Regions from separate parts of the Rhizobium sp. PEPV16 genome, predicted to be linked through region 2. Evidence: riboswitches for the same ligand, from Rfam matches in the RefSeq annotation. Region 2 holds a riboswitch; each other region holds the start of a gene.

Evidence for each region. Region 2 has a riboswitch for thiamine pyrophosphate ahead of thiM (hydroxyethylthiazole kinase). Riboswitches for the same ligand answer to the same signal wherever they lie in the genome.
Region 1: another riboswitch for thiamine pyrophosphate. It lies ahead of FY112_RS36385 (YkoF family thiamine/hydroxymethylpyrimidine-binding protein); the one in region 2 lies ahead of thiM (hydroxyethylthiazole kinase).
Region 3: another riboswitch for thiamine pyrophosphate. It lies ahead of thiC (phosphomethylpyrimidine synthase ThiC); the one in region 2 lies ahead of thiM (hydroxyethylthiazole kinase).

What each region holds. Positions count from the first base shown of each region.
Region 1 covers NZ_VSZV01000356.1:398,337-409,136, reverse strand. The annotation lists gene FY112_RS36400 (metalloregulator ArsR/SmtB family transcription factor) at 1-271, opposite strand, end outside; gene FY112_RS36395 (SDR family oxidoreductase) at 375-1,145, opposite strand; gene soxR (redox-sensitive transcriptional activator SoxR) at 1,267-1,731, opposite strand; TPP riboswitch at 2,042-2,155, shown strand; gene FY112_RS36385 (YkoF family thiamine/hydroxymethylpyrimidine-binding protein) at 2,146-2,778, shown strand; gene FY112_RS36380 (ABC transporter permease) at 2,868-3,674, shown strand; gene FY112_RS36375 (ABC transporter ATP-binding protein) at 3,671-4,483, shown strand; gene FY112_RS36370 (ABC transporter substrate-binding protein) at 4,551-5,561, shown strand; gene FY112_RS36365 (acyltransferase) at 5,683-6,903, shown strand; gene FY112_RS36360 (sugar transferase) at 7,071-7,808, shown strand; gene FY112_RS36355 (F0F1 ATP synthase subunit epsilon) at 7,920-8,327, opposite strand; gene FY112_RS36350 (hypothetical protein) at 8,327-8,566, opposite strand; gene atpD (F0F1 ATP synthase subunit beta) at 8,566-10,002, opposite strand; gene FY112_RS36340 (F0F1 ATP synthase subunit gamma) at 10,026-10,800, opposite strand, start outside.
Region 2 covers NZ_VSZV01000317.1:35,151-45,950, forward strand. The annotation lists gene FY112_RS19725 (ABC transporter permease) at 1-885, shown strand, start outside; gene FY112_RS19730 (ABC transporter substrate-binding protein) at 911-2,530, shown strand; gene FY112_RS19735 (acetamidase/formamidase family protein) at 2,600-3,544, shown strand; gene FY112_RS19740 (ABC transporter ATP-binding protein) at 3,541-5,229, shown strand; gene FY112_RS19745 (S8 family peptidase) at 5,365-7,041, shown strand; gene FY112_RS19750 (hypothetical protein) at 7,051-8,379, shown strand; TPP riboswitch at 8,469-8,565, shown strand; gene thiM (hydroxyethylthiazole kinase) at 8,616-9,419, shown strand; gene thiE (thiamine phosphate synthase) at 9,416-10,051, shown strand; gene thiD (bifunctional hydroxymethylpyrimidine kinase/phosphomethylpyrimidine kinase) at 10,048-10,800, shown strand, end outside.
Region 3 covers NZ_VSZV01000356.1:170,010-180,169, reverse strand. The annotation lists partial or broken gene FY112_RS37245 (hypothetical protein) at 1-71, shown strand, start outside; gene FY112_RS35275 (TlpA disulfide reductase family protein) at 556-1,671, shown strand; partial or broken gene FY112_RS35265 (rhizopine-binding protein) at 2,074-2,181, opposite strand; partial or broken gene FY112_RS38400 (hypothetical protein) at 2,191-2,390, opposite strand; gene FY112_RS35255 (hypothetical protein) at 3,341-4,051, shown strand; TPP riboswitch at 4,270-4,381, shown strand; gene thiC (phosphomethylpyrimidine synthase ThiC) at 4,473-6,290, shown strand; gene thiO (glycine oxidase ThiO) at 6,292-7,266, shown strand; gene thiS (sulfur carrier protein ThiS) at 7,263-7,460, shown strand; gene FY112_RS35235 (thiazole synthase) at 7,464-8,237, shown strand; partial or broken gene FY112_RS35230 (thiamine phosphate synthase) at 8,234-8,852, shown strand; gene rpsU (30S ribosomal protein S21) at 9,138-9,377, shown strand; partial or broken gene FY112_RS35220 (amino acid synthesis family protein) at 9,458-9,815, opposite strand; partial or broken gene FY112_RS38395 (hypothetical protein) at 10,013-10,160, shown strand, end outside.

The sequences.
Region 1 (10,800 bases), on a different contig from region 2:
TGCTGTAATAGACCAGCCTGCCCTGGCGGCGCGTATGGACCAGCCCTTCTAGCCTTAACCGCGCCAGCTGCTGCGAGACCATTGCCTGCTGGATGCCGAGGATATTTTCGATCTCACCCACCGTCCGCTCCTCGTTCGCCAATATGCAGAGGATCAGAAGTCGGGTCTGGTGCGCTAACGCTTTCAGCAGATCGCTCGCTTCATGGGCTTTTCCAGCGAGTTTGTGCAATTCCTGGCCGGACATCCCCGGCTCGGGTTTGGGCAACGGCATTCGGTATCTCGGAAGGGAGGCAATGGGGTAGATCAGCACAATAGCATATTCGCACAAGCGAATTGGTCAAAAGTGATGAAATGTCAAAAAAGGTCCAAACAAATCAGCAGATAAGCTGACCTCCATTGATCTCAATCACCTGTCCGGTGATGTAGCCCGAGAGCGAGGGAGCCGCCAGGAATAGGTAGGCCGGAGCACAATCCTCCGCCGTGCCGAGCCGCTGCAGGGGGATGGATTTTCTCGTCTGCTCCAGCTTTTCGCGGGAGGAATAGCGCTCATGGAAATCCGTCTCGATCGTTCCCGGCGATACGCAATTGACGCGGATTCCGTCCGGTGCAAGCTCACGGGCAAGCGCCTTGGAATAGGTCGCAACGAAGGCTTTCGAAGCCGAATAGATAGAGGAACCGGGGCTGCCGCCGGTCAGCGCCGAAATCGAAACGGTGTTGACGATGGCAGCACCACCAGCCGCCTTCAATGCCGGCAGCAGCGCCCGCGTCAGCGCCACCACCGATGTCTGGTTGAGCCGCACGACCGCCTCATATTCTACATCGGTGAGCGTGGCAGCGGGAAAACGACCAAGCATGGTGCCGGCATTGTTGACCAGCACATCGACCTTATCGAAGAAGGCGAGAACATCCTCGGCAAATTGCGCGGCGCCACCGACTGCGGAGAAATCGGCATTAAGCAGCAGCGCCCGTCTTTCGGCTTCAGCCGTCAGCAGGAAATCCGGCAGGTCGCGTCCCGGCTTGCGCCCGGTATGGACGATCACCTTCGCGCCGCAGTCCAGGAACTGCCGGGCCACTTCAAGGCCGATGCCGCGGCCGGCACCGGTCACCACGACATTACGATTTTCGAACAGTCTGGGATGGAACACGAAGCCGTCCTCCTTGCGGACAGTGCCGCCGGTTGCGTCAATCGCCCTTAACATATGAGCGCGCCGACCGAAAGAAAGGCGCGCATCGATCTTTCCGGAAAGACGTAGCCCTTCGGGAAGACTAGCTTTCGGTCTCCAGAAGCCGCGCGCCCGGCCCTTCCTTGCCGAGCCGGTCGCAGGGATTGCGCAACGGACAGCTTTCGATCGACAGGCAGCCACAGCCGATGCAGCCGGTCAGACGGTCGCGCAGCAGGCTAAGCCGCCTGATTCGCGCGTCGAGATCATCCTTCCACAGCGCCGACAGCGTCTGCCAGTCGGCCACGGTCGGCGTGCGTCCCTGCGGCAGGGACTCGAACGCCGCCTGGATTTCCGAAAGTGGAATGCCGACACGCTGCGCCACCTTGATGATGCCGAGCCGGCGAAGCACATCGCGCCCATAGCGCCGCTGATTGCCGCGAGAGCGGATGCTCGAGATCAGCCCCTTGGTCTCGTAAAAATGCAGCGCCGAGACGGCCAGGCCGCTGCGCTCCGCCACTTCGCCGACCGTCAGGAGCTTGCCGAGCGGCGCTGCCGGAATTGTATCCATGCCTCTTGACCTCAAGATTAGTTGAGGTTTTATAACCCTTGCTCCTGCAATCGTAAAGTCCGCTAAGGATGCTCTATCACTTTGAATCTGCGCATATCCTTTTCCGAAAATCGATTCCGATTTTCGGGGTTATGCACTAGCCGCCTGAGGGAGGAAGCTCCGGTTCCGTTCCCGGCAGGTACGGAACCATTGGGAACACCCGGGCAGATCCTCCGCCCGGGTGTTTTCCGTCACATCCGGTTCATTCCGACCGCACGGACGGGTTCGCAATTTTGCTGTTGCGGGGAGAAAACCCCGGTGATAGTTTCCGCGCAAATAACAGGGGAGCTCCGTATTGCCGGGGCTGAGATGTGAGGCGCAAGCCTCTGGACCCTTCAAAGCTGATCTGGGTAATGCCAGCGGAGCGAGGTTCAGATGTTCTCAGGCGCACAAGTGTCACTCTATCCGATGTCCGACAATTTCGTCGGCATCATTCTCGATGCCGTCAAGGCGCTGGATCCCTATCGCGACCGGCTGCGTATCGAGACCGATGACATCTCCACACTGCTGGTCGGCCCGCCTGACATTCTCTTCGCCGCCATGCACGATCTTTTCGTCGCCGCCGCAAAGACCGGCGAGCATTGCGTGCTGTCCGCTGCCGTTTCACGCGGCTGCCCCGGCGAGCCCGACGACGCCATCTGCGGCGTCAACCCCTCCCTCGGCCAGGCGGAGCCGCTTGCCGAGCGTATAACAGCCGCACTTGCCGCCGTTGACATCACCGCCGAAACCGGACAGCCGACCGCTGCGCAATTCTCGCTCTACGTCATGGGAACCGGCACCCATATGGACGAGATCTGTGGCTGCATCGACTTCCTGAAGCGCTCCGGCACCTTCGACCGTGCCAAGAATTTCTGCACCAGGCTCTCTGGCGACGCCGGCGCCGTCTTCGCCACCATTCGTGAGGCCTTCCTTCGCTTCGGCGACCCCGAGGGACATGTGACCCTCGACATCACGGTGTCCGCCAATACAGCGCCGCGCGTCTTTTCAGACGCGCGAAGGACGCTGTAGCACTTTAAATTGCTGCATAATTTATCCTTAAATCGATTCCGATTTAAGGAATTATGCAGTGCCCGACGAAAGCTTGAAATCGAACGCTGATGATACCGTCAAAACCATCGGAATCGCGCCTTGCCGCGCTCCGCGCCGCTCTCTACCGGGGCATACCCGCCTTGCTTGCCGGCTGCGCCTTTTTGGCGGCATGGGAACTCTATGTCGATCTCTCCGGCATCAAACCATCCATCCTGCCGGCGCCTTCGCGCATCGTCATGCAGGGCTGGCTGAACCGCGAGGGACTGATTGCCAATACCTGGCCCACGCTCGGCGCGACACTCGGAGGTTTCGCCCTGTCGCTGGCCTTCGCCTTTGCCGCCTCGATCCTCATGGATTTCGTGCCCTTCATGCGCCGGGCATTGCTGCCGATCTTCATCGCCAGCCAGACCCTGCCGCTGGTGGCGATCGCGCCCCTCGTCGTCCTTTGGTTCGGCTTCGGCCTGTTGCCGAAGATCCTGCTGGTGGCGCTCGTCACCTTCTTCCCGCTGCTCGTCGCCTTGCTGCAGGGCTATGAATCGACCGACCGCGACATCGCCGAATTGCTGAATTCGATGAAGGCGAGCCGTTGGCGCATTTTTTGTCTGGCACGGCTTCCCTCCTCGCTGCCTTATTTCTTCGCGGGCCTGCGGATCTCGATCACCTATGCCGTCGTCGGCGCGATCTTTGCCGAATATGCCGGTGCCGCCCGCGGCCTCGGCATCTATATTCTCAACGCCAAGAACAATTTCCGTCCCGATCTCGTGCTCGCCGCCGTCGTCGTCAGCGCCGTGCTGACACTCTGCCTCTTCGGAGCGACGCTGATGATCCAGCGCCTCGTCATGCCCTGGCAGCCATCCGGGGAGCAGCGCCGATGAGCGATGCAATGGTTGAACTGCGCAACATCTCGAAGTCCTTCGACGGCATGAAGGTGCTGGACGATATTTCACTCGCTGTCGCAAGCGGCGAGTTCGTTTCGATCGTCGGCCCATCCGGCTCCGGAAAATCGACGGTGCTGAGGTTGCTGACCCAGGCGCTTCGGCCCGATTCCGGCACCATGCTTTTCAAGGGCGCGCCGCTGGAACAGGCGCCGCATTCCTTCGCCTTCATGCCGCAACGCGATGCACTGATGCCCTGGCGCCGGATCATCGACAATGCCGCACTCGGCCTGGAGGTGCGCGGTATGAGTCGCCGCGCGGCCCGTGCCGCCGTAGCGCCTCTGTTCGAGCGCTTCGGCCTTGCAGGCTTCGAGCACCACTATCCCTCCGAACTGTCAGGCGGCATGCGCCAGCGCGCCGCGCTGCTGCGCACCGTCGTCCAGACCCAGGACATGCTGCTGCTCGACGAGCCTTTCGGCGCGCTGGACGCGCTGACGCGCACGCAGATCCAGGAATGGCTGCAGGGCATGTGGACCGAACACCGTTGGACGGCGCTGTTGATCACCCATGATGTTCGCGAGGCCGTGTTCCTCTCCGACCGGATCTACGTGCTCTCGGCTCGTCCGGCGCGTATCATCCGCGAATTCCGCGTTCCCCTGCCCCGTCCGAGAAGCATTGCCGATCTCGGCTCGCCGGCGGCCCAGGCGATCGAAACCGAAATCCTGCAAACCCTGCTTCATCCGCTAGAACAGGATGATTTTAGGCCGGTCGGCCTAAAATCTGAATCCTGTTCTAATTTAAAGAGTTAGAGCATGATGTCGTCCGAAAACGCTCACACTTTTCGGCATCATGCTCTAGAGACCTGAGGAGGTAACCATGCTGCTTCTCACCCGTCGCCAGACGATCTTCGCCGCCATCGCCGCAAGCCTCGCCGGCCGCCCCGCCTTCGCCCAATCGGCGCCCGCAAAGGTTCGCATCGCGCTCGACTGGACGCCCAACACCAACCATATCGGCATCTATGTCGCCAAGGCGAAGGGCTTCTATGCCGATGCCGGGCTCGATGTCGAGATTCTTCCCTTTGCCGACACCAGCGCCGGAACGCTGGTGTCAAACGGCGTTGCCGATTTCGGCATCAGCAGCGAGATCGAGACCCTCACGCAACGCGCTGGCGGCGGTGACGTGAAGATGGTCTACGGCGTCGTCCAGACGGAAACCGCACGCCTGATCTTCAAGGGCGGACGCGACGACATCAAGAGCCCCAAAGACCTCGACGGCAAGACCTATGGCGGCTTTGGCGGCACCTGGGAGAGCGCGCTGATCTCCGCGATGATCCGCAATGATGGCGGCAAAGGCGACGTCAAGACCGTCACCCTTGGCACCTCCGCTTACGAGGCGCTGGACAATGGCTCGATCGATTTCACGCTGGAGATCTACACCTGGGAAGGCATCGCCGCCGAACTGGAAAACCGGAAGATCGGCCGCTTCCACTATTCCGATTATGGCATCCCCGACGAGCAGACGACGGTCATCGTCTCCAGCGACGCCTATCTCTCCGCAAGTCGAGAACACGCCCGCGCCTTCATCCAGGCGACACGAAAGGGTTATGCCTACTCCGTCGACCATCCCGACGAAGCCTGCGACCTGCTGATCTCTGGAAGCAACGGCGCACTGATGAATACGGAACTGGTAAAGGCTTCTCAGAAGGCATTGATCGAGGGGCACTTCCTGAAATCCGAGGCCGGTCTGATCGGTAAGCTCGACCCGGCAAAGGCCGAGGCCCTCGGCAGCTTCCTGATGGAGAATGGCATTCTGGTCGATGCGAATGGCGCTGCACTCAAGGAGAAGCCGGACTTTTCCACCTATTATACCAACGAACTTCTCGACTGAGCCCAACGCCTGCCTTGCCCGTCGCGGCTTTCCGCTGCAAAGTCCCAGACCCGAAGCATGATGTCGTCCGAAAACCGCTCACACTTTTCGGCACCATGCTCTGGGTAGGGCGGGGGACAAGATGCGACAACAGGAGAGACTGGCCGGAGCGGACTTTCTGCGCGCGACGGCCTGTCTGCTGGTGCTCGCCCACCACTTCGCGCTGCGGCTGGATATGCGCAGAATCCCCGACGAACTCGGACCGACCGCAAACATCCTCCGCTTCGGCAATTTCGGCGTCGCCGTCTTCTTCGTGCTCAGCGGCTTTCTGCTCGCCCATCCCTTCTGGCGCGCGCTCGACGCGGGCAGCGACATGCCCAACCTGCGGCATTACACGATCCGCAGGGCGGCGCGCATCGCTCCGGGCTTCTGGTTCGCCGCCACCGTCGGCTTCGCGCTCAGCCTGACGCTGCTTGCCTTGCCGCTGACGCCTGAGCTTGTGCTACGCTACGTCTCCGGGCTGCTGTTCATGAGCCAGTGGCATTGGCGCACCTTTTTTCCTGTCGAAGCCGACGGGCCGCTCTGGTCCATTCCCTTCGAGGTCACCAGTTATGTGCTCCTGCCGGTCTGCTTTCTCCTGCTGTTTCGTTTGCCATTCCTGAGGCAGCGCCCGTTGCTTGCCCGCTTCGCCTGGCTTTGCGTCATCACGGGCGTACTCCTCGCCCATGTGCTCATCCTGACCCTCTTTCCGCTCAACGACATCGAACGCGGCTGGCAGTACGGTCTGCAGGGCGGGGCGAAGGAGTGGATGCCGAGATATAATCCGATCGGCTTCTTCGCCGTCTTCGCGCTCGGCGCGCTTGCCGCTGGCGTCGAGGTCATGCTGCCAAGAAGGCGTTCCTCCTGGTTCGATGCCGCAGCGCTCCTCGGCCTCGCCATTGCCGCCTACCGCCTCGTCATATCACCCGGCGGCTCGGCCGAAGCTTACGGCTGGCTCGAAATCCCCTACGGTTTTCCGGTCTTTCCGCTGGCGGTCGCAACGGCGCTCGTTTCGCTCAGTCATTCGCAACACCTGGGCAGGCTGCTCGACAATGCTCCGGTCCGGTATATCGCGAAGATCTCCTTTGGCATCTATATCTGGCAGGAGGTCATCTTGTTATTGATCCAGAGGCTCGATCGAGGCTCGTTCGGCTTTTCCTCTGAAAATGTCGTCACCGGCTGGCTGCAATCTTGCGGACTGGCGGCAGCGCTCATCCTTCTCATCGCAAGCCTCAGCTACTACCTGTTGGAAAGACCAGCGATCCATTTCGGAAACCGGCTGACATCGCGTCAATCCAATCGGGCTACTCCTTTCAAAGTATAAGTTTCGCATAAGCGCAACTACACGCATTAAGGTTAACGCCGAATACTCCCATTTTTGGCGTCTTTAGGGTTATCAAATTCTTATTTATACCGATGACAAACGATACGTGACCATGTATTTGTCTCCTTGTTGTTCAGTATCGCATCTAAGCTTGTGGACCTTGCGTAATGAATGCTTTTACTTCGAAGACGAATCCACGCTTCGATCCGTCTCAGCGTCAGGACAAAATCAAGACCCTGGTTATAGCGAACTCCAACATTCGCCAGCCGGATAGCTTTTCCATTATCGAAAGAAAGATGGCTGTGCGGCTCGGCGTGAAGCGGTTGATCGACATCGTCGCCTCAGTCAGCGCTCTCATCGTGCTGGCGCCGCTTTTTCTGGCAATCGCTCTTTTCATCAAACTCGACGATGGTGGTCCGGTGTTTTTCCGCCAGATCCGCTGGGGGCTGAACGGCCGGAAGATCACAGTCTTCAAGTTCCGGTCGATGCGCGCGGAAGCTTGCGATCCCAGCGGCATTCAACAAACCGTCAAGGGCGACAGCCGGGTGACCGGCATCGGCGCGCTGCTCCGCAAGACCAATATCGACGAGCTGCCGCAGCTTTTCAACGTCCTCAGGGGTGAGATGTCGTTGGTCGGCCCGCGCTGCCACGCCATCAATATGCGGGCGGCCGGCCGGCTCTACGAGGAACTGGTGCCGGACTACCACCACCGCCACATCATGCGCCCCGGCATCACCGGCCTTGCGCAGACGCGCGGCTGGCGCGGCCCGACGGCGCGGCCGCTGGCAGCGCGCGCTCGCATCGCCTGCGATATCTATTACGTCAGGAATTTCAGCCTGCTGCTCGACCTGAAGATCCTGTTCAAGACGGTCGTCATCGAGCTGCGCGGCGGCACCGGCTTCTGAGACGATCCGGCAACGCGGCAATATCGGCCGCTTCTTCATTTCAGGCCAGAGAAACAGACACAAGAAAGGCGGCTGTCGCAGCCGCCTTTCATCCGTCGCAGTCGGTTGCGATCAGTCTTGTTGAACGACGCCGCGCAAGTGCGTCAGTTCCATGATGAAATGCTCGAGCTTCGACTTGTGCTCGTGCAGCTCGGCATGTTCGAGTTCCTGGCGGGCAGCCTCGATGCGGCGGGTCAGCTCGTCCTTGTGGAGCTCCTCGACCGGAACCGCGGATTCGGCAAGCAATGTGCAGCCGGTCGGCAAGATATCGGCAAAACCGCCGAACACCACGTAGTCCTGCTTCTTACCCGAGGCCGAACGCACGCTCACGACACCCGGCTTGATCGTCGTCATCGTCGGCGCATGGTTTGCCATGACCGTCATCTCGCCTTCAGTCGCGGGGATGACGACCTCGGTCACCATCTCCGACAGCAGCAGACGCTCCGGCGAAACGAGCTCAAAGTTGAAATTGTCAGCCATCAGTGACTTACCTTCTCGGCTATGGCTTTCGCATCTTGCAATTTAGTCCCGCAGAACGGGCAGTGCATTATCGCCTGATCGAGATAACCGAGGCCTTCCTCGCTCTGGACCAGACCCACCACCATCATCAGCACGCCATTATCGGCGCGGTAGACGGTCGGCGCCGCTGGTTCCGGAAGATCCGCCACGACCCCTTTCAAGGAGTCGCAGCAGAATATCTCGTCTAGCGCATCGCTCATTAAGCAGCTGCGAGCTTCTTGGCCTTTTCGACCGCTTCTTCCATCGAGCCGACCATGTAGAAGGCAGCTTCCGGCAGATGATCGTATTCGCCGTTGACGAGGCCCTTGAAGCCCTTGATCGTGTCTTCGAGAGCAACCAGCTTGCCGGGCGAGCCGGTGAAGACTTCGGCGACGAAGAACGGCTGCGACAGGAAACGCTCGATCTTGCGGGCGCGGGCGACGGCAATCTTGTCCTCTTCGGACAATTCGTCCATGCCAAGGATCGCGATGATGTCCTGCAGGGCCTTGTAGCGCTGCAGAGTCGACTGGACCTTACGGGCGACGTCGTAATGCTCTTCGCCGACGACCATCGGGTCGAGCATGCGCGACGTCGAGTCGAGCGGATCAACCGCCGGGTAGATGCCCTTTTCGGCGATCGAGCGCGACAGAACCGTCGTTGCATCAAGGTGAGCAAACGAGGTTGCCGGTGCCGGGTCGGTCAAGTCGTCGGCCGGAACGTAAATGGCCTGAACCGAGGTGATCGAGCCTGTTGTCGTCGTGGTGATGCGCTCCTGCATCTGGCCCATGTCGGTTGCGAGCGTCGGCTGATAACCAACGGCCGACGGGATGCGGCCGAGCAGAGCCGACACTTCGGAACCTGCCTGCGTGAAGCGGAAGATGTTGTCGACGAAGAACAGAACGTCCTGACCCTGGTCGCGGAAGTGTTCGGCAACCGTCAGGCCGGTCAGGGCGACGCGGGCGCGGGCGCCCGGCGGTTCGTTCATCTGACCGTAAACAAGTGCCGCCTTCGAGCCTTCGCCGCCGCCATGCTTGTTGACGTTCGATTCGATCATTTCGTGGTAGAGGTCGTTGCCTTCGCGGGTGCGTTCACCGACGCCTGCGAAAACCGAGTAACCACCGTGCGCCTTGGCGACGTTGTTGATCAGTTCCATGATCAGAACGGTCTTGCCGACGCCGGCGCCGCCGAAGAGGCCGATCTTGCCGCCGCGTGCATAGGGAGCCAGAAGATCGACGACCTTGATGCCGGTGACGAGGATCTGCGATTCCGTCGACTGCTCGACATAGGACGGCGCATCCTGGTGGATGGCGCGCTTGTGAGCGGTGACCAGCGGACCGGCTTCGTCGACCGGCTCGCCGATGACGTTCATGATACGACCGAGCGTTTCGTTGCCGACCGGAACCATGATCGGAGCGCCGGTATCGGCGACTTCCTGGCCGCGCACGAGACCTTCGCTCGAGTCCATCGCGATGGTACGGACGACGTTTTCGCCAAGGTGCTGCGCAACTTCGAGAACCAGGCGGTTGCCGTGGTTGGTGGTTTCCAGCGCGTTCAGGATCTTCGGCAGTTCGCCTTCGAACGCAACGTCGACGACGGCGCCGATAACCTGGGTGACTCTGCCGACAGAGCCGATCTTGGGGGTAGCTGCCTCAGCCATTTTCTGACCCTCTTTTCCTAGCCTCAGAGCGCTTCCGCGCCCGAAATGATTTCAATGAGTTCCTTGGTGATCTGCGCCTGACGCTGGCGGTTGTAGCTCAGCGTCAGCTTGTTGATCATCTCACCGGCATTACGCGTCGCATTGTCCATAGCGCTCATCTTGGCGCCCATCTCGCCTGCGACGTTCTCAAGGAGCGCGCGGAAGATCTGGACGGAGATGTTGCGCGGAATCAGATCTTCGAGGATCGATGCCGGATCCGGCTCGTATTCGTAGACGGCGCCTGCATGTGCGGTATCTTCGGTCTGCACAGCTCCCGTCGAAGCCGGGATGAGCTGCTGCGCCGTCGGGATCTGGCTGATCACCGACTTGAACTCGGAATAGAACAGCGTGCAGACGTCGAACTCGCCGGCAGCATACATCTCGATGATGCGCTTGCCGATCTGATCCGCATTCTCGAAGCCGACGCGCTTGACGTCGCGCAATTCCTTACGCTCGATGATGAGCGAGGCGAATTCGCGGCGAAGGATGTCGTGACCCTTCTTGCCGACGGTGAAGATCTTCACCGTCTTGCCTTCGGCAAGCAGCTTGCGGACATGTTCGCGTGCAAAGCGTGCGATCTGCGAATTGAAACCGCCGCAAAGACCACGTTCGGCCGAGCAGACCACCAGCAGATGGACCTTGTCCTGGCCGGTGCCGCTCATCAGCGTCGGCGCGCCGTCGGCATCGGTGACGGCCTTGGCGATGTTCGCCAGAACCGCACCCATGCGCTCCGAATAAGGCCGGGCGGCCTCGGCCGCC
Region 2 (10,800 bases):
GCCCTCATCCTGCTCGGTGTCGCGGCAATCACCTTCGTGCTGCTCTATGCTCTTCCGGCCGACCCGGCCCGCATGATCGCCGGCCGCAGCGCCACCGCCCAGACGGTCGCCAACATCCGCCATGAGCTCGGCCTCGACCAGCCGCTGCTGGTCCAGTTCGGCACCTATCTCGGCAATCTGCTGCATGGCAATCTCGGCCGCTCCTATGCGCAGAAGACCGATGTCTGGACGCTGATTGCCGCCCGCCTGCCGGCGACGCTGACGCTGATGCTTGCCGGCATCTTCGTCGAGGTGGTGCTCGGCCTGACGCTCGGCACCATCGCCGCCATGCGCCGCGGCGGCTTCGTCGACCGTATGGTGATGATGGCCTCCTTCGTCGGCACCTCGGCGCCGCAGTTCCTCGTCGCCCTGCTGCTGCTCTACCTGCTGGCGGCAACGCTCGGCTGGTTTCCGATGAGTGGCTACGGCAGCTTCTCGCATCTCGTCCTGCCTGCCGTAACGCTCGGCATCTGCGGCGCCGGCTGGTACGCCCGCATGGTGCGCTCGTCGATGATCGACGTGCTGAACCAGGATTACGTCCGCACGGCGCGCGCCAAGGGTCTTTCCTCGAAGCGAGTCATCCTGCGCCATGCACTGCCAAACGCGGTGCTGCCGATCATCGCCATGATCGGCATCGATATCGGCCAGTTCATGGGCGGCGTGGTCGTGGTCGAGGCGGTCTATGGCTGGCCCGGCATCGGCCAGCTCGCCTGGCAGGCGATCCAGCAGGTCGACATCCCGATCATCATGGGCGTCACCCTGACCTCGGCACTTGCCATCATCATCGGCAACCTGCTTGCCGACCTCGTCGCGCCGGTCATCGATCCGCGCATCCGCACACGCTGACAGCAACCAAAGAAGGGGAACCAAGATGTTCAAACGCTGGCTGCAACAGACGACCATGGCAACGATGGTGGCGCTCGCCCCATTGTCCGTCATGGCTCAGGAAACGCCCAAGCAGGGTGGCGATATCGTCGTCACCTACAAGGACGACATCACCACGCTCGACCCGGCAATCGGCTACGACTGGGTCAACTGGTCGATGATCAAGAGCCTGTATTCCCGCCTGATGGACTATGCGCCCGGCACGCCGAACCCCGTTCCCTCGCTTGCCGAAAGCTTCACCGTTTCGCCCGACGGCTTGACCTATACCTTCAAGCTGCACAAGGGCGTAAAGTTCTCGAACGGCCGCGAGGTCGTCGCCTCCGACGTGAAATATTCGATCGAACGCGCCGTCGACCCGAAGACTCAAGGGCCTGGCGCGGGTTTCTTCGGCGCCATCAAGGGCTTCGAGGATGAAACCGGCGGCAAGACGACGACGCTCTCCGGCATTGAGACGCCGGATGACGGCACCGTCATCTTCAACCTCTCGCGCCCCGACGCCACCTTCCTGCACGTGCTTGCGATCAACTTCGCCTCTGTCGTGCCGAAGGAAGCCGTCGAGGCAGCCGCCGGCGATTTCGGCAAGAAGCCGGTTGGCTCCGGCACCTTCATCCTGAAGGACTGGACGATCGGCCAGCAGCTCGTCTTCGAGCGCAACAAGGATTATTTCGTCAAGGGCGTTCCCTATATCGACAGCTTCAAGGTCGAGGTCGGCCAGGAGCCGCTGGTGGCGCTCTTGCGCCTGCAGAAGGGCGAGGTCGATATTGCCGGCGACGGCATTCCGCCGGCGAAGTTCCTCGAAATCAAGAATTCGGCCGATGGCGCGCAGATGATCGTCGACGGCGAGCAGCTGCACACCGGCTACATCACGCTGAACACCAAGGTGAAACCCTTCGACAACGTCAAGGTTCGCCAGGCGCTGAACATGGCAATCAACAAGGACCGCATCACCCGCATCCTCAACGGCCGCGCAACGCCCGCCAACCAGCCGCTGCCGCCGCTGATGCCGGGCTACGACAAGGCCTTCACCGGCTACGCCTATGACGTAGCGAAAGCCAAGGCGCTGCTTGCCGAAGCCGGCTATCCCGATGGTTTCGAGACCGTGCTCTACTCGACCAACACCGACCCGCAGCCGCGTATCGCCCAGGCGATACAGCAAGACCTGGCCGCTGTCGGCGTCAAAGCCGAAGTCCGGGCACTCGCCCAGGCAAACGTCATCGCGGCCGGCGGCACGGAAGGCGAAGCGCCGATGATCTGGTCGGGCGGCATGGCCTGGATCGCCGACTTCCCGGATCCGTCCAACTTCTACGGCCCGATCCTCGGTTGCGCCGGCGCGGTTCCGGGCGGCTGGAACTGGTCGTGGTATTGCAATGCCGATCTCGACAAGCGCGCCGTTGCCGCCGACTCGATGTCCGATCCGGCAAAGGCCGCCGAGCGCACCGTCGCCTGGGGCAAGATCTTCACCGATATCATGGCCGATGCGCCGTGGATCCCTGTCATCAACGAACGCCGCGTCGTCGCCAAGTCGCTGCGCATGGGCGGTGCTGACAACATCTACATCGATCCGACCCGCGTCATCAATTACGACGCGATCTACGTCAAGCAATAAGCCCTGAAGAAACAAAGCCTTCCCGGTCCCGCCCGGGAAGGCGTTATAAAATCGAGGGAGACACATGACATGTGCATCGCCTGCACCCACACCATCCACCGCGCCCAGCATAATTTCGGCTGGAACAAGGATTTCACCCCCGCGGTCGTCGCCAAGCCCGGCGAGACGATCCACTTCGAATGCATGGATTCATCCGGTGGCCAGCTCGGAAGCGACGCCACCCTGGAAACGCTGAACGCGCTCGATTTCGGCAAGATCAACCCGGTCTCCGGCCCAGTCTATATCGAAGGCGCCAAGCCCGGCGATGCGCTGAAGGTGACTCTGCGCAAGTTCATTCCCTCGGGTGTCGGCTGGACGGCGAATATTCCAGGCTTCGGCCTGCTTGCCGACCAGTTCAAGGATCCGGCACTGCACGTCTGGTCCTATGACGCCAACAGCATGGTGCCCGCCCTTTACGGTCCGGGCGGTCGCGTGCCACTGAAGCCCTTCGCCGGCACGATCGGCGTCGCACCCGCCGAGCCCGGCACCCACTCCGTCGTTCCCCCGCGTCGCGTCGGCGGCAACATGGATATCCGCGACCTGACGGCGGGGGTGACGCTCTATCTGCCCGTCGAGGTCGACGGCGCGCTGTTTTCGATCGGAGATACCCATGCCGCCCAGGGCGATGGCGAAGTCTGCGGCACGGCGATCGAAAGCCAGATGAACGTCGAAGCGACGATCGAGCTCGTCAAGGACGCCAGGCTGCAAACGCCGCGCTTCACCACCACCGAACCGGTGACCCGCCATCTCGACGGCGCCGGCTACGAGGTCACGACAGGCATCGGCCCTGATCTGATGACCGGGGCGCGTGAAAGCGTCATGCGCATGATCGATCTTCTCGGCGCCGAACACGGCATGAGCGCCATCGATGCCTATTTGCTCTGCTCGGTCTGCGGCGATCTCCGGATCAGCGAGATCGTCGACCAGCCGAACTGGGTGGTTTCCTTCTACTTCCCGAGGATCGTGTTCGCGTGAACGAAGCCATGCCCGCCGCAGCACCGGTGCTCAGCCTTCGCAAGCTGAGCGTCGATGCCCGCACGCCCGAAGGCCGCAAGCCAGTGCTCGAGGACGTCAGCTTCGAGCTTGCAAGCGGCGAAACGCTCTGCATCGCCGGTGAATCCGGCTCCGGCAAGTCGGTCACCTCGCTGTCGATCATGGGGCTCTTGCCGAAGGCCTCGCTGAAGGTCGCCTCCGGCAGCATCATGCTCGGTGAGCGCGACCTGCTCACGCTTTCCGACCGGGCGATGCGCGGCGTCCGTGGCGGCGATATCGCCATGGTGTTCCAGGAACCGATGACCTCGCTGAACCCGGTCATGTCGGTCGGCAACCAGCTGACCGAAGCAATCCGCGCGCACCAGGGCAGCGACAATGCCGAGGCGGTGGCGCTGAAGATGCTCGATGCCGTCCAGATCACCGAGCCGGCCCGGCGGCTGAAGCAATATCCGCACGAGCTTTCCGGCGGCATGCGCCAGCGGGTGATGATCGCCATGGCGCTCTCCTGCCGGCCGAAGGTGCTGATCGCCGACGAGCCGACGACGGCGCTCGACGTCACCGTGCAGGCGCAAATCCTCAAGCTGATGCGTGAGTTGAAGCGCGAATTCGGCGCCTCGATCATCCTCATCACTCACGACATGGGCGTCGTCGCCGAAATGGCCGACCGCGTCGTCATCATGCAGAATGGCAGGATCGTCGAGCAGGGAACGGCGCTCGCCATCTTCCAGCGGCCGAAGGAGGCCTATACGCAGCAATTGCTCGCCGCCGTCCCGCGGCTCGGCGCGCTTGCCGGCACCGACCGTCCGCCGCGCATCACCCAACGCGCGGTCGAGACGCTGCATCCGGACCGCACGCCGGTGCTGAACGTGCGCGATCTGACCGTCACCTATGGCAGTGCCGCAAGCCGGTTTTTCAAGGGCAAGCCGCCGGTCGCAGCCGTCGAAGGCGTTTCCTTCGATATCCTGCCGGGCGAAACGCTCGGCCTCGTCGGCGAAAGCGGCTCGGGCAAATCGACGACGGGCAAGGCTGTCCTCGGCCTCATCCCCTTCAAGGGCAATGTCCTGATCGACGGCTGCAATATCGCCGGCCTCAGCCAGCGCGAGATGCGGCCCGTGCGCCGCTCGGCGCAGATGATCTTTCAGGATCCCTATGCCTCGCTTGACCCGCGCATGGCCGTCGGCAAGGCGATCGGCGAACCGATGGTCATCCACGGCATCGGCAACCAGAGTGAACGGCAGGACCGCGTCGCCGAACTGCTGCGCCGGGTCGGCCTGACGCCTGATGCGGCGACGCGCTATCCGCACGAGTTTTCAGGCGGCCAGCGCCAGCGCATCTGCATCGCCCGGGCCTTGGCGCTGGAGCCAAAGCTGATTGTCGCCGACGAAAGCGTCGCAGCCCTTGACGTCTCTGTCCGCGCCCGCGTGCTCGACCTGCTGCTCGAACTGCAGGAAACGATGGGGCTTGCCTATCTCTTCATCTCCCACGACATGGCGGTGGTCGAGCGCATGTCGCACAACGTCGCCGTCATGCGCGCCGGCCGCATCATCGAAACCGGCACGCGGCGAGAGATATTCGAAAACCCTGGGGATGATTATACCCGGGCGCTGATCGCCGCGGTCCCGATTCCCGATCCGGAGGTCTACCGCGTGAAAGGGGTTCATGCATGAGCGCATTGCCGGAGCGAGTGTAGATCGGCGATTTTAAAGTCATTCGGATATTTAGTAAATATAGAGCTGCATTTCAGAAATATATTGCACCTATGGTTGTCGCTGTTATTCTTTCCGAAGAGGGAGGAGAACCGCATGGCGAGAGCGCAGCAGCCAGCACGGCCTCGGAGAAAATCCGAGAGCAACATTCAAGAAAACCTCGTCAAGACGCGGATTGGGGGCGATCTCTCGTCGTTCATGAAGGGCAAGACGGATCCCCCCAAGGGGATTGGCAAGGCGAAGCAATTCGATGTCATCATCGAATTTAACCGCGACTTTCCGGGCGGCGGCACGGCGGCGCGGCAACTCTTGTTCGAAGCATTCCTGTTGTACCTCAACAGGATTGGGGCGACTGACGAGAGCAACAACCTGTGGCGTTTCGGCATGTCCCCGCCGCTCGGCATGCCTGCGGTCTCGGAGGACAGCAAACTGGACCTCTCGCAGATCTTTTCGAATGGAAGCAGGATTGCCGCCAAATCCCTCTGGACCGACAGCTACGCCTTCGCGACCCTGACCCGGGAAGCCATTGACCGGCTTTCGAGCTGGACAATGCCCAAAAAGGATGACGACAAGAATAAGGGTGAAACCAAAAGCGGCAGCAAGAATAAAAAGACACCACTCGTCTACAAGATCTGGTGCGATCACGAGATCAAACGCTGCGTCTATGAATCCGTCAGGACAATCAAATGCGATGCGGCGCATGCATCCTTCGCAGCCAGCGGAAAAGGCATTGTCTGGGCAGTGGCCGATACCGGCATTGACGGGACACATCCGCATTTCAAAACACTGAGAACGCTCGATCTGCCGGACGGCCTCTTTCATCGGGATTTCACGGCCGACAATCCGGACCCGGCCGTGGCGTCGGCTGCGGCGCTGATCGATAGTGCCGGCCATGGAACCCATGTTGCCGGCATCATCGCCGGCCGCACATCGGTGCTGGACGAACCGAAAACGGACGCGATCAGGAATATCTGCGTGAAATCGGAGGTGCGCAACGAGGATGGGACCAAATCAACCGTCAAGGATGCTCATGACGGCGTCATCACCGGCATGGCACCGCACTGCAAGCTGTTGAGCCTGAAAGTGCTGGCCAATGAGAAGCAGGGCAAGCTCAGCAATCTGCTGGCTGCGATCGGCTATGTCCAGCGCTCGAACGACTACGGGCGCAACATCAAGATCCACGGCATCAATCTCAGCCTTGGCTATCCGTTCGATCCGGTCTGGTTCGCGGCAGGGCAAAGCCCGCTCTGCGTCGAGGTCGACAGGCTGGTGCGTTCGGGCGTCTGCGTCGTGGTCGCGGCCGGCAATGCCGGCTACGGTACGGTGACGCAGTTCTCAGGCGCGCCGGAGCGCGCCGCCCATAGCGGCACGATCATGGATCCCGGCAACGCAGCGCTCGCCATCACTGTCGGCTCGACGCATCGCGACATGCCGCATACCTACGGCGTCTCCTATTTTTCCTCCAAGGGACCGACCGCGGATGGGCGCATGAAGCCCGATCTCGTCGCACCCGGCGAGCGCATCATCTCATGCGCGCTCTACAACGGTGCCAAGTCAGGCGAAGCGCCGTTCCGGGAGGATACCGGAACGAGCATGGCGACGCCGCATGTCTCCGGCGCGATCGCCGCGTTTCTCTCGGTTCGGCGTGAATTTCTCGGCCACCCGGAACGCGTCAAGGAGATCTTCATCGGCGCCGCGACCGATCTCAAGCGGCGGCCGGAGTTTCAGGGCGCCGGCCTGCTCGATCTGATGCGAACGCTACAGGCTGTGTAAGGAGGACATATGGACACGCTTGGACCCTCGCCATTCCTATGGCTCGAATTCGACAAGAATGGCGCGATCGATCCCGCGACGACGACAAGTCTCGCGGCGTTGCTCAACCAGCCCGGAACGACCGATCTGGTGGTCATGTCGCATGGCTGGAAGAATACCAAGGACGATGCCCTCAAGCTCTACGGAACGCTGTGGGCGAACGCCCGCAAGAAGCTTGCGCCCGACAAGGCGAGCCACACCGTCGTCGCCGGCGTCGTCTGGCCCGCCAAGGCCTATCGCACCGATTTCGACGAACAGACGCTGGTGACGCCAGGCGGCGGTGGGACCCTGGCGGCAGATGGAACGGTGGCAGGCCCTGAGGATCTTGACGATGCGGCCTTCAAAAACGTGCTGAAGGATTTCGAGGATCTCTTCGGGCCGGATGGCGCCGCAACGGCCGAAAAGGCGCGGGCGGCAGCGAAGACGCTCGATGAAACGACGTCGTTTTTCCTCGTCAAGAACGGCAACGAAGCACTCGGTTCTCCGGGAACGGACTCCGAACTCAAAGCGGATTCAGCGCCGATTGCGCTCGCCACCGACGATGCCACCAGCGCCAAAATGCTGATGGAAGCTCTCATCGCGGCGCCGACATTCAACCTCGAAAGCTCCGTCGGCAAGGCTCAAGGGCTTGGCGACGTCGTCTCGGGCCTGATCTCCGGCCCGAGAGCGGCGGTGGCGCGGTTTTTGAACCAGCTGACCTATTACGAAATGAAGAAGCGCGCCGGCATCGTCGGCGAGGCGTTGACGAAAAGCGTGCTGTCGAAGCTCGTGCTGCAGCAGCCAATTCGCCTGCATCTCGTCGGCCACAGCTTCGGCGCCCGGCTGGTCGCGGCGGCGGCAAACGGGCTGGCGCCGGTCCCGAAGCTGGAATTCTTCTCGCTCACCCTGCTGCAGGGGGCCTTCTCGCACAATGGCTTCGCCAAGGAGATCAAGCCGGGCCTTGCCGGCGCCTTTCCCGATGTCGTGGGCAAGCCGACCGGCCCGATCTGCATCACCCACACCCACAACGATCTCGCCTGCACGCTCGCCTATGCGCTGGCGTCGCGCCTATCGCGCGATATCGCCAAGAGCATCGGCGATGCCAACGACGAGTTCGGGGCGATGGGGGCGAACGGTCCGCAGCACCTGAAGGCGGGACAGGCCGTCGAGGACGATGCGGATGCCGTGTTCACGCCGCAGGCCGGCAAGGTCAACACCTTCCTGGCGGACAAGTACATCATCAAGACGGCGGCGTCGGATGCCCATAACAATGTCGACAACGAGGATGTCGGACGGCTGTTGGCAAAGATCGTCGGCTGATCGCCTTTCGTAAAAGAGACGCGGCGGCGTTGGTCGTGGAATTGTCATTTTCGGGATGACATCAGTCCCGTTCTCTGCGAAAAGAGCGCGATGAGAGACAGGGGCGTTCGTCGACAGACGGGCTGAGAAGCACCCTTCGAACCTGAACCGGATAATGCCGGCGGAGGGAGTCGCTCGGGGCCGCGGCACCGTCCGCACGAACCGCCCCGTGCCCGCCCCCGCCTGAAAGGGGCCATATGCAGACCAGGACCACACCAGGAGCGATGCTGAAGGCGATGCGCGAAAAGCCGCCGCTCGTTCAGTGCATCACCAATTACGTCGCCATGAATATCGCCGCCAATGTTCTGCTCGCCGCTGGCGCCTCGCCCGCCATGGTGCATGCGGCGGAAGAAGCCGGCGAATTCGCCGGGATCGCAAGTGCGCTGACCATCAATATCGGCACGCTGTCGACGCAGTGGGTAGACGGCATGCAGGCGGCTGCGAAAGCGGCGACATCCGCCGGCAAACCCTGGGTGCTCGATCCGGTCGCCCATTATGCGACGGCTTTCCGCCGCAATGCGGTCGCCGAACTGCTCGCCCTGCGACCGACCATCATCCGTGGCAACGCTTCCGAGATCATCGCGCTTGCCGGCGGAGAAAGCCGCGGCCAGGGAGTCGACAGCCGCGATCCGGTCGAGCAGGCGGAAGGTTCGGCGCGATGGCTGGCTGAGCGGCAGCGGGCGGTCGTTGCCGTTACCGGTGCGGTGGATTTCGTCACCGACGGCGAGCGGGCCGTGCGCATCGAAGGCGGATCGGCCTTGATGCCGCAAGTCACCGCGCTCGGCTGCTCGCTCACCTGCCTCGTCGGCGCCTTTGCCGCGACGGCGCCTGAGGATATCTTCGGCGCGACGGTCGCCGCACTTTCAACCTTCGCCATCGCCGGTGAGGAAGCCGCCCTTGGTGCGGCCGGGCCTGGCTCCTTCTCCTGGCGTTTTCTCGATGCGCTGGCCGCGCTCGACGCCGAAATGCTTGACGCCAGGGCAAGGATATCAGCCGCATGAAGGCTTTCGACCTTTCGCTCTATCTCGTCCTCGACCCCGATCTCTGCGCGGAGATCGGCATGGTCGAAACCGCGCGCCTTGCCGTTGCCGGCGGTGCGACCATGGTGCAGTTGCGTGACAAACATGCCGGCACCATCAGGATGATCGAGACCGGCCGCGCCTTGAAACAGGCGCTGGATGGGACCGGCGCCCTGCTCATTGTCAACGATGACGTCGAGGCGGCAATCGCCATCGGCGCCGACGGCCTGCATATCGGCCAGGAGGACATGGATGCGATGAGAGCGAGGGCGATGATCGGCCCTGAGATGATCCTTGGCCTGTCTGTCGAGAGCGAGGCGCTTGCCGGCGCCGTCGATCCTGATCTCGTCGATTACACCGGCGTCGGCCCGGTATTTGCGACACCGACCAAGGCCGATCACAAGCAGCCGATCGGCTTTGACGGACTTGCAATGCTGGTAAAGGCCTCGCCGGTGCCATCGGTCGCGATCGGCGGGCTCAAGGCCGATCATGTCGCCCAAGTGTTTGCCGCAGGCGCCAGTGGGCTTGCCGTCGTCTCCGCCATCTGCGGCACGCCCGATCCGGAAGCCGCTACGCGCCGTATCGCTGCAGAAATTCGAAAGGTCCGCGCATGATCCGCAATGTTCTCTCCATCGCCGGTTCCGATCCCTCCGGCGGCGCCGGCATCCAGGCCGATCTCAAGGCCTTTTCCGCCCGCGGCGTCTATGGCATGGCGGTGCTGACCGCGCTGACGGCGCAGAACACGCAAGGCGTCAGCGGCGTGCACCTGGTGCCGCCGCAATTCGTCGCCGACCAAATCAATGCCGTCTTTGCCGATGTCCGCGTCGATGCGGTCAAGATCGGCATGATCGCCAATGCCGGCATCGCCGATGCCGTTGTCGGTGCGCTGTCTGACCACCGCGACATTCCGATCGTTATCGACCCTGTCATGATCGCCAAGGGTGGAGCCGCCCTGCTCGCGCCTGAAGCGGTTGACGTGCTCACCCGCCGGCTGCTTCCGCTTGCCACACTGCTGACCCCGAACCTGCCCGAAGCCGCCGCCCTGCTGCACCAGCCGGTGGCGACAAACCGTGCTGAGATGGCGGAACAGGCCGAGCGCCTGCTGGCGCTTAGTCCGGCCGCGGTGCTGGTCAAGGGCGGACATCTCGACAGCGACGAGAGCCCTGACGTGCTTGCCACTGCCGCCGGCCTGCACTGGTTCGAAGCCCGGCGCGTGCCGACCAAGAATACCCACGGCACCGGCTGCACGCTCTCCAGCGCGCTGGCGGCCGAGCTCGCCAAGGGCGCCTCGGCGCGGGAGGCCGTCGCCATCGCCAAGGATTACCTCGCCGGCGCGGTCGCGGCTGCCGGACGCCTCACCGTC
Region 3 (10,160 bases), on a different contig from region 2:
AGAGGAATGAAAAAACGGAAAGAAGACACATCATCGAGGAAGACGATGAAGACGATTGCTGTGGCTGCTGACACTTGAACCAAACAGAGGATAGACGGCGGACCGGCGAATAGCAGCGACGCGGATAATCGCAAACACCTGACGAACCAAGGGAAACTAAAGTGAGAACCTCACCCCGAAAGGTCGCCGTCGCAGCCCTCCGGAGGCTAGGCCCCCGGCACCTGACTTACAGGCGTCGCTTGCACAACCCCGCGGCGTCTAACGCGGAGAAGCACGGTCGGTGTTCAAAGCTAATGGGAACTCTTTAATGACCTCCATCTGCATCAAGGCTCGGCGTCTTCCAACGACGGGACATCGGCAATCTCACAAAAGAAGGACGCTATCGCAATGGCCGCCCGCACCCGCAGAGCCATCTCAGAAAACGAGATCACAAGCATGCATCCAACAGACGGAACATGGGCCGCGTTTCGAAATCGAAGCAGCTCGACCTGATACTTCACACGCTCATCCCTGGCGCACGAAGCGTCGGATAAAACACTGGTGGGAGACCAAAACATGACCCCTGATTTGAGCATAGACTGTCCAGCTCCGTCGATCAACGTGCAGCACTGGGTGCGCGGCGAACCGCTTTCCTACTTCCAGCTCGGCAAGATATACATCCTCGAGTTCTTTTCGACTACCTGCGGACCTTGCGGGCCGGCGCTGTCCCACTTGGCTCAGTTGCAGGAGGAATACAGCGACATGGGAGTTGAGGTTATCGGAGTTGCGGCAAATGAGCGGGCTGCAACGGCTGACGAGGCCCTAGCTCAGGTGGACGCGTGGGTGACCAAATGGCTCCCCAACTCGAACATTCGGATCGGGTTCGACTACTCAGGCGAAATGGCTAAGCATTGGCTGGATGCCAGCGTGACTTTCCATGTTCCACAGGCGCTCATTGTCGACCGAGACGGTAGCATTGCCTTTATCGAAGATTCGAACAACTCACTCGAGGACGTTCTGCCAAAAGTGATTGACGGCAGCTGGCGCGCCAGCGAGGAAGCAAAAAATGCCGAAAGCGAACGCATTGCTGAAGGCGAGATCGATGCTCCGGCGAACGCGTTGCGTCGCCGAATCCGGGCGGCGAGAGAGATTGAGGATTGGAAGACGGCGCTCGCGGCCATTGAAGAGGGCATCAACCTTTACCCGGACAGCATCACCTTGCGCCAGTCACATGTCTCGATGTTGATGGGAGAAATGTGCGACATGGAGGCGGGCTGGATAGCATTGGGCCAATTTGCTAGCGATGCAATTGAACGAAACTCTGAAGATTGGCTTCTCGCGGCGATGCAAGAACTCTTCGGTCCACACTACGATTACTCGGGCCTTCCAACGGCGGAACGCTTTTCGATGGGCAAGAAGCTCTCCGAACGAATCCTCAGATTGTTTCCGCAGCAAAATGCCCTCTCACGCGTTGAGTCTTACGAGAGGATTGCCTTTTACTACAATGAGAGCGGCGACAATGACCGCGCTGTGGATTTGATCGAGCAGGCTTTGAAGTTCGTAGCCGGAGAGTCTCTCCCGGACGTCCAGAAGCGGGAAGAGCTGGGGCGCTTGCTGCATACCTTGGCAGAATACAAGGGTGAGCAGGTTTGTTATGGGGAGATTTGCGCGGCTCCATGGAAGCAGTGTTGAAAATAGGAACCTGTTGGCGGCTCAGGCAGCGTCGACAGGAATTCTAACGAACCATTGGAGCAAAAACGCATGTTTGATCCGACCGGATCGCTCGCGTTTAGCGCGAGCTTCTGCATCGGACAGGTTCGCGGATCTGTGGCCGGGTCTAAGTCCTCGCGAGAGGGCATGGTCATCAGAAGGGTTCGATCGATTCGTTTTGTGATGGTCCTGAAGCGATTGACGCAAGACAGATTCAGATGGCCACGTCGGGAGACGGCGGTGGCGCCGCTTTCAACCGAGCAGCTCCACTGGATCCTCTACGGCATCGATGTCGACGCGACGGTTCGCCATTCGGTTCGGCGATACCAGATCGCCAGCTGACGCTCTCGCGTCTGGCCTGTCCCTGCTGCCGCCATCAAGGACTTCGTCGGAGGCATCCTGGAACACGGTAACGTCGAGATCGCACGCCGGCATGGCGGCAAGCGCGTCCTGCGTGGCGTCGACGCCGCCGACGACCTTGGTCATATTCCTTGCCGGTCTTTAAAACGTCTGATCACGCCAGTCTGCATGGCGGCAGACGGCTTTCGGGCTTGCCCAGTCAAGCATGCGGTAGAGAACGGCGCGATGGCGACTTCGGTCTGCTGACCAGGCTGCGACTTGGCCCGCAGACGCCGCCCTATGATGGCCTTGTATCGCCCGATTGCCGTTTCGACCAGCAAGAGTTTGCCGTTAGAGACCTGCCTCACCCGGGCGCCGAAGCCATGAAGTGCCATATACGCAATAATATATGCGATAATATATTATATAACTTCGGGTTTCTCATGATAATAGGTGACGTCTGCCAAATCGGAAATTATATACCATAAAATATACTCAACACATCTGTTGCGTTGTTTGTCATTTTCATCAAGTGTCCCGTCATGAGGAGCTACGGTAGCAACGGAAATTCTTTCCCGATGAATGCTGAAATCTTGCCGGCGACATCATCGTCGGCAGACTTACAAAGGAGCACGATGACATGGAGCGCCAAAAGAAATCAGACAAGCGCCTTGGCTACTCGCACCTGAGGTTGGCAACCATCGACGGCGTGTCGCTGCCTGGTCTGCAATTGTCACTCGACCGGCAGGAGGGCTCCGGGTCGACGAAGAAGAGCTTTTTCCAACAATGGCTCCTGGATTTTGCTTTCGGTTGCGAGCTATTTTATCCAATCCAGCTATATGAACATCTCGCAACGAGCGAGGGCGACGACAAAGGCGCTAAACCGTTAAGTGAGAGTTATGAGTATGGACTTGGGAGAATTCGGACCGGCCGCCACGTTCCTCATTTGAAATCCACGTCTCTCGGGTTTCCATATTCCAGAATGGAAGCGCCGGCTCAGTCGCCAACGCCCGCAGACTCCAACAAAAGGTCGGCGAGCGGATGGAGGATATCATGGACGACATGGATGCGACGCAAGCAAAGGACGGCTCGGGCACACAAGTTTCAACAGGTGCGAACCAGCACGGCTGGAACATCGAAAGATGGTAAGAAAGTCTTCAGGAACCTGACCATTGTGCGGCACACGCGAGCCGCAGTTCAAATCCTGCTGCCGCTATCATATACGCTGACAACGGTCGCTCGTCGGCAAAAATCAAGGATATTTGGCCCGCAAGGTTTGCCCAATTATACTGCAGAAAGGATTTCATTCTCCGTGACATTATGTTCTTCGAAATGCATTCGCATCGCCGCACTTGCAGCGGCCGCCATCGTGCTGGGCACCCAGATCGCAATCGCGCAAGAATCGTCTATAGGGTCTCAGTGGCTGAACACGCCGGCATCTCGAGTGGAAGCGCTTGCGGTCCTCCAGACCTTGAATGCCAACCTCCTGAGTAACGCCAGTGCTACGTTGACCCTTGACCGCTGGTGCGCCGCGCATAAGCTCGCACCGGAAGGTTCCAAGATCGTAGCTCAGCGTGTGGGCGGGCGAGGCAAACCGGCCGATGAGCACATCCGTGAACTTCTGACCGTCGGCCCCGGTGAGCTTATCGCTTATCGCCGCGTCCGCCTGGTCTGCGGCGACCGCGTCTTGTCCGAAGCCGACAATTGGTATGTACCTGCAAAATTAACTGCAGAGATGAATCAGGCGTTGAATACCAGCGATATCGCGTTTGGCAGAGCCGTTCAGGCTCTCAATTTCACTCGCACAAACCTGTCTGCCACGTTGCTCTGGTCCCCTCTATCCGAAGGCTGGGACATGGACGGCTTAACAGCGCACGAAACAAGTTCCCTTACCCTGCCGCCGTTCCTGCTCGAACATCGTGCCGTACTGAAACTTCGAGACGGCACGCCGTTTAGCACCTTGGTCGAAAGCTACACGGACAAAGTACTAGACTTTCCAGTTCCGCGCCTGCTTTCTCAATAGCGCTTCGGTATCTCGGAAGAATTGGCGAACAACTCGGAATAAATCGACTGCCACTGCGTGCGACAAACGCCCTTGTCGTGCGGAAGCGTGCCGGCCGGACGATTGCCCTTGTCCGTCGTTTGATCGCGGGCTCCACGCACGATAGCCTGTGTGTAACCTGACCCTACGCCATCGCAGATTGTCGCTTGACGTCCCCTCGGCAAGCCTCTACCCTTTTTGGCATTCACCAGGGGGGTCCCGGCAAGGGGCTGAGATACTGCTATCGCGCGCAGCGACCCGTTGAACCTGATCCAGTTCATACTGGCGTAGGGACGGTGCAAGCGCTCCAAGGCAGTGGATTCACGCGTGGAATCCGTGCCGGCGTCTTTTCATCATTCCGGCTGAGGACTGGGTCTCCAATCGAACTTTGGAGCCTCAAACCATGAATATCGCAGCCACCCCAACCGTCACCACCGGCCCCTTGGCGGCATCCAGGAAGATCTACATTCGGGGGGACGTCCATCCCGAAATTTGCGTGCCGATGCGCGAAATCAGCCTGCATCCGACATCGGGCGAGCCGCCCGTCGTCGTCTACGACTGCTCCGGCCCCTATACGATCGAGGGCGCCGAGATCCGTATCGAACAGGGGCTGCCCTCACTGCGACGCGACTGGGTTCTCGCCCGCGGCGACGTCGAGGCCTATCAGGGCCGCCATGTCCGTCCCGAAGACAACGGCTTTGCCAGCGGCGAAAGGCTGACGCCCGAATTCCCCACGCTACGCCAGCCGCTGCGCGCAAAGGACGGCAAGGCCGTCACCCAGTTCGCCTATGCGCGCGCTGGTATCATCACGCCGGAAATGGAGTTCATCGCCATACGCGAAAACCTTGGCCGCAAGGCGCACGCGGATGCCATGGTCCGCGACGGCGAAAGCTTCGGCGCGCATATTCCGGACCATGTGACGGCGGAATTCGTCCGGCAGGAAGTGGCGGCGGGTCGGGCGATCATCCCCGCCAACATCAACCATCCCGAAGCTGAGCCGATGATCATCGGCCGGAATTTTCTGGTGAAGATCAATGCCAATATCGGCAATTCGGCCGTCACTTCGTCGATGGCGGAGGAGGTCGAGAAGATGGTCTGGGCGATCCGCTGGGGCGCCGATACGGTCATGGACCTGTCGACCGGCCGCAACATTCACAATATCCGCGACTGGATCATCCGCAATTCGCCCGTGCCGATCGGCACCGTGCCGCTCTACCAGGCGCTCGAAAAGGTGAACGGCATTGCCGAGGACCTGACCTGGGAGGTCTATCGCGACACGCTGATCGAGCAGGCCGAGCAGGGTGTCGACTACTTCACCATCCATGCCGGCGTGCGGCTCGCCTATATCCCGCTCACCGTCAACCGCGTCACCGGCATCGTTTCCCGCGGCGGCTCGATCATGGCCAAGTGGTGTCTGCACCATCACAAGGAGAGTTTTCTCTACGAGCACTTTGAGGAAATTTGCGACATCGCCCAGGCCTATGACGTTTCCTTCTCGCTCGGCGACGGCCTGCGCCCTGGCTCCATCGCCGATGCCAACGATGCAGCGCAATTCGCCGAACTGGAAACACTGGGAGAGCTGACCAAGATCGCCTGGGCGAAAGACTGCCAGGTGATGATCGAGGGCCCCGGCCATGTGCCGATGCACAAGATCAAGGAGAACATGGACAAGCAGCTCGAGGTCTGCGGCGAGGCACCCTTCTACACGCTCGGGCCGCTGACGACGGATATCGCACCGGGCTACGATCACATCACCTCTGGAATAGGCGCAGCCATGATAGGCTGGTTCGGCACCGCGATGCTCTGCTACGTCACCCCGAAAGAGCATCTCGGTCTTCCCGATCGCAATGACGTCAAGACCGGCGTTATCACCTATAAGATCGCGGCCCACGCGGCTGATCTCGCCAAGGGGCATCCGGCAGCACAGCTGCGCGATGATGCGCTCTCGCGTGCCCGTTTCGAATTCCGCTGGGAGGATCAGTTCAACCTCTCGCTGGACCCTGAAACCGCCCGCAGCTTTCACGACGAGACGCTGCCGAAGGAAGCCCATAAGGTGGCGCATTTCTGCTCCATGTGCGGCCCAAAATTCTGCTCCATGCGCATCTCGCACGATATCCGCGCCGAAGCACAGAAGGAAGGTCTGGATGCGATGGCAGCGCGTTATCGTGAGGGCGGCGGCCTCTATATGCCGATAGAAACCCAACAGCAATCGGGCGAATGAGATGCGTGTGCTTGTCAAAGGGGCCGGCGTTGCCGGCCTGACGGTGGCGCATGAACTGCGCGCTCGAGATGCCGAGCTCACCGTGCTCGATCCATATGACGGTTTCCTCGGTGCTGCATCGTGGCTCGCGGGCGGAATGTTGGCGCCCTGGTGCGAGCGGGAGAGTGCTGATCGCGCTGTGCTGATGCGCGGCCTCACCGCCGCCGACAAATGGGAGGCAATGGTGCCTGGAGAGGTGCGACGAAACGGAACGCTCGTGGTCGCCCCGGCCCGCGATCTTGGTGAACTGCAACGCTTTGCCTGCCGCACGACCGGTTATGAATGGCTGGAAGAGACGGCGATTGCGGCGCTGGAACCCTCTCTTGCCGGGCGGTTCCGGCATGGGCTGTTCTTCCGCCGCGAAGCCCATCTCGATCCTCGGCGAGTGTTGTGTCTGCTGCGCACCAAGCTGACGGTTCAGGGGGTCACCTTCGTGGGCGAGAGCCCGCACGAGGAGAGCTTTGACGGTGTCGTCGATTGCACGGGCGCAGCGCAGATCGGCCAGGCGAAGGAGTTGCGCGGCGTTCGCGGCGAAATGCTCTACCTTAGAAGCTTTGACGTGGATCTCTCCCGGCCGGTCCGCTTGCTCCATCCGCGTTTCCCCGTCTACATCGTCCCGCGTGGAGACGGTCTGTTCATGGTCGGCGCGACGATGGTCGAGACGGAATTCGACGGGCCTATAGTCGCCCGTTCACTGATGGAACTGCTCAACGCTGCATACACGCTATTTCCGGCCTTTGCCGATGCAACCATAATCGAAACGGGTGTCGGAATCCGTCCAGCCTTTCCGGACAATCTTCCCCGCGCAAGCCGTCAGGGAAAGGTGATCTCGCTCAACGGCCTCTACCGCCACGGCTTTCTGCTCGCGCCAGCCATGGCCGCCGAGGCCGCTGAACTTGTCTTCGACCAACAGGCCACGAGAAGGAAAGCCCCATGAAATTGATCGTTAATGGCGAGGAACACGATGTCGCGGCTGAGACACTGTCAGAGCTTTTAGTCCTGATGGAATACGAGGGTGACTGGCTGGCGACAGCCGTCAACGGTGAGCTTGTCCATCGCGAAGACCGGTTCGATCGTTCGCTCAACGACAATGACAAGATCGAAATCCTGTCGCCGATGCAGGGAGGCTGACGGATGCTGACGCTTTATGGGGCCGAAATTACCTCCCGTCTGCTGCTCGGCACAGCGCGATACCCCTCTCCTGCAATCCTCGCTGAGGCCGTCAGGCAATCGGCGACGGAAATCGTCACCGTCTCGCTTCGTCGTGAGATGTCTGGCGGCCGCAGTGGGGGCGCCTTCTTCGAGATGATCCGCGCGCTCGGCGTTCGTATCCTTCCCAACACTGCAGGTTGCCACAGCGTCGCGGAAGCGGTGCTGACCGCAAAGATGGCACGCGAGCTGTTCGCCACCGACTGGATCAAGCTCGAGGTCATCGGCAACCACGATACGCTACAGCCGGATGTCTTCGGTCTCGTCGAGGCGGCTCATATTCTTGTCAGTGAAGGTTTTGAAGTCTTCCCGTATACGACGGACGATCTGGTCGTGGCCGAACGACTGCTGGAGGCCGGCTGCAAGGTGCTCCTGCCTTGGTGCGCACCGATCGGCAGTGCCGCCGGGCCGCTCAATCCGACAGCGCTCAGAGCGATGCGGGCACATTTCCCTGACGTGCCGCTGATCGTCGATGCCGGGATTGGCCGGCCGTCGCATGCAACTTCGGTCATGGAGCTCGGCTTCGATGCGGTTCTGCTCAACACCGCCGTTGCCGGCGCCGGCGATCCCGCGGCGATGGCAGCCAGCTTTGCCGTGGCAACCGCCGCCGGCAATCAAGCCTTCAACGCCGGCCTGATGGGGCCTCGCGACATGGCCGTACCCTCCACGCCGGTGATCGGAAAGGCGGTGTTCACATGAAGCTCGATCCCTTCTACCTGATCGTAGACAGCGCCGAGTGGATTGCCCAGTTGGTACCCCTCGGCGTCAAGCTGGTGCAGTTGTGCATCAAGGATCGGCCGGAGACTGAACTATGCACCGAGATCCGTCGCGCACTAGCAGTCTGCGCCAAACATCAATGTCAGCTGATCGTTAACGACCACTGGCGGCTGCGATCGAGGAAGGTTGCGACTGCGTCCATCTCGGCCAGGAGGATCTTGCGACAGCGGACCTCGACGCGATTCGAGCGAATGGCCTGAAACTCGGCCTGTCAACGCACGACGAACGCGAGCTGGAAACCGCATTGGCAGCAAAGCCTGATTATATCGAACTCGGCCCGGTCTACACGACGATCCTCAAGCAGATGAAATGGGCACCGCAAGGGCTGCCGAGGCTAAGAGAATGGAAATCGCGCATCGGCGACCTGCCTCTGGTGGCCATCGGCGGGTTGAATGTCGACGCATCGAAGGCGTCCTTGCTCACGGGGCGGATAGCGTCGCGGTCGTGACCGATGTGATGCGGCACGAAGATCCGCAACTGAGAACGAAGCAATGGATCGTCGCCACAGCGCAGGCGAGAATCCGCATTCTTCAGTAAGTCGTCAGGAAACCTTGGTGAGGGGATTTTAGAAACCTCGGTTCGTCAACGTAATGGCACCATCAAAAATCGGAGTTTCAACCACATGGAAACCGAAAGCGTTTCGGTCTTCAAACGCTATGAACTTCCCACCCTGCAACCGCTGACAAAGCTTACGTCTAGCCCCATTCGCGCTCGAGCCCATGAATCAGTGACGACAGAGAATTTAGGCAAACCGACTTCCAAGACTTGATCATCAATGCGCGTGGATCTAATGAGGCGCGTCAGAGATCCTAGGGGTTTAGAATGCAAGTTCTGGTACGTGACAACAACGTTGAGCAAGCATTCCGTTTTTTGAAAAAGAAGTTGCAGCGCGAGGGCGTCTTCCGGGAGGCCCGACTTCGGGAGCGTTTTGAAAAGCCCTCCGAAAAACGTGCCCGCGAGAAGGCCGAAGGTATCAGGCGTGTCCGTAAACTCGCTCGCAAAAAGCTTGAGCGGGAAAGCGGTATTTCGGTCCCCAAGAAGCCGAGAGCCTCCGGTCGCTAATTTGAATCAATTGGAGGATGTTTCGTCTGTCGAGGGTAATGGGGTTGTAGTGCCTGAGATATCCCTTCCTGCAGGCCGTGCTGATAGTGATTGCCGAAGCGGAGCGTATGGATGAGCGCCGACGCATGCTCGATCTCGCCATCGGGGCCGCCGACCGCCGATTACCATCGGCTTCGACCATTTCTCGCAAACCGACCCCACCGAGGATCATCTTCGTCAGCAAAGCACCGAGCATTGGCGCGTGTGGCAAGAATTTCTGGCTTCAGATCCTCGACGAGGCCCTGCCCCGCCTCAGGGTTCTTGATCACGCGATGTCCGAATAGAGATTCAGCAGGACGGGAGCCGCCTTGCCGCCTTCGATGAGACTGTTTCTATCTGCAAAAGCGTCTTGCGAATACTCACAGCTTCTGTACGTTGCCTTCTCGTAGGATGGTACACCGCCGGACCGCGCGAAGCTTGTGGCAATTTCTTAGGTCTATGGAAATCGGTATGGGACCTAACGCTAAAGACCTTGCCGCTCTGCGTATTGAGAACACGCCTGCCACTCTTTGAGAGATAGCCCTCGACCGCATGAGGCGCGCCATCATCAGCGGGCTCTTTGAGCCTGGCGGCCGCCTCGTATAGCGCAGCCTTTGCGGCCAGTAGGCGTTTTTCGCTCGGAAATCCGGAGCAGTGGCCGATTGTTCCCAAACTGGATTGCAACGACGCCCGCCAGATCTACGAGATACGGGCGGCGCCGACACCTTCTCGAGGACACCTTAAACGCTCCAAAGAATGACCAGG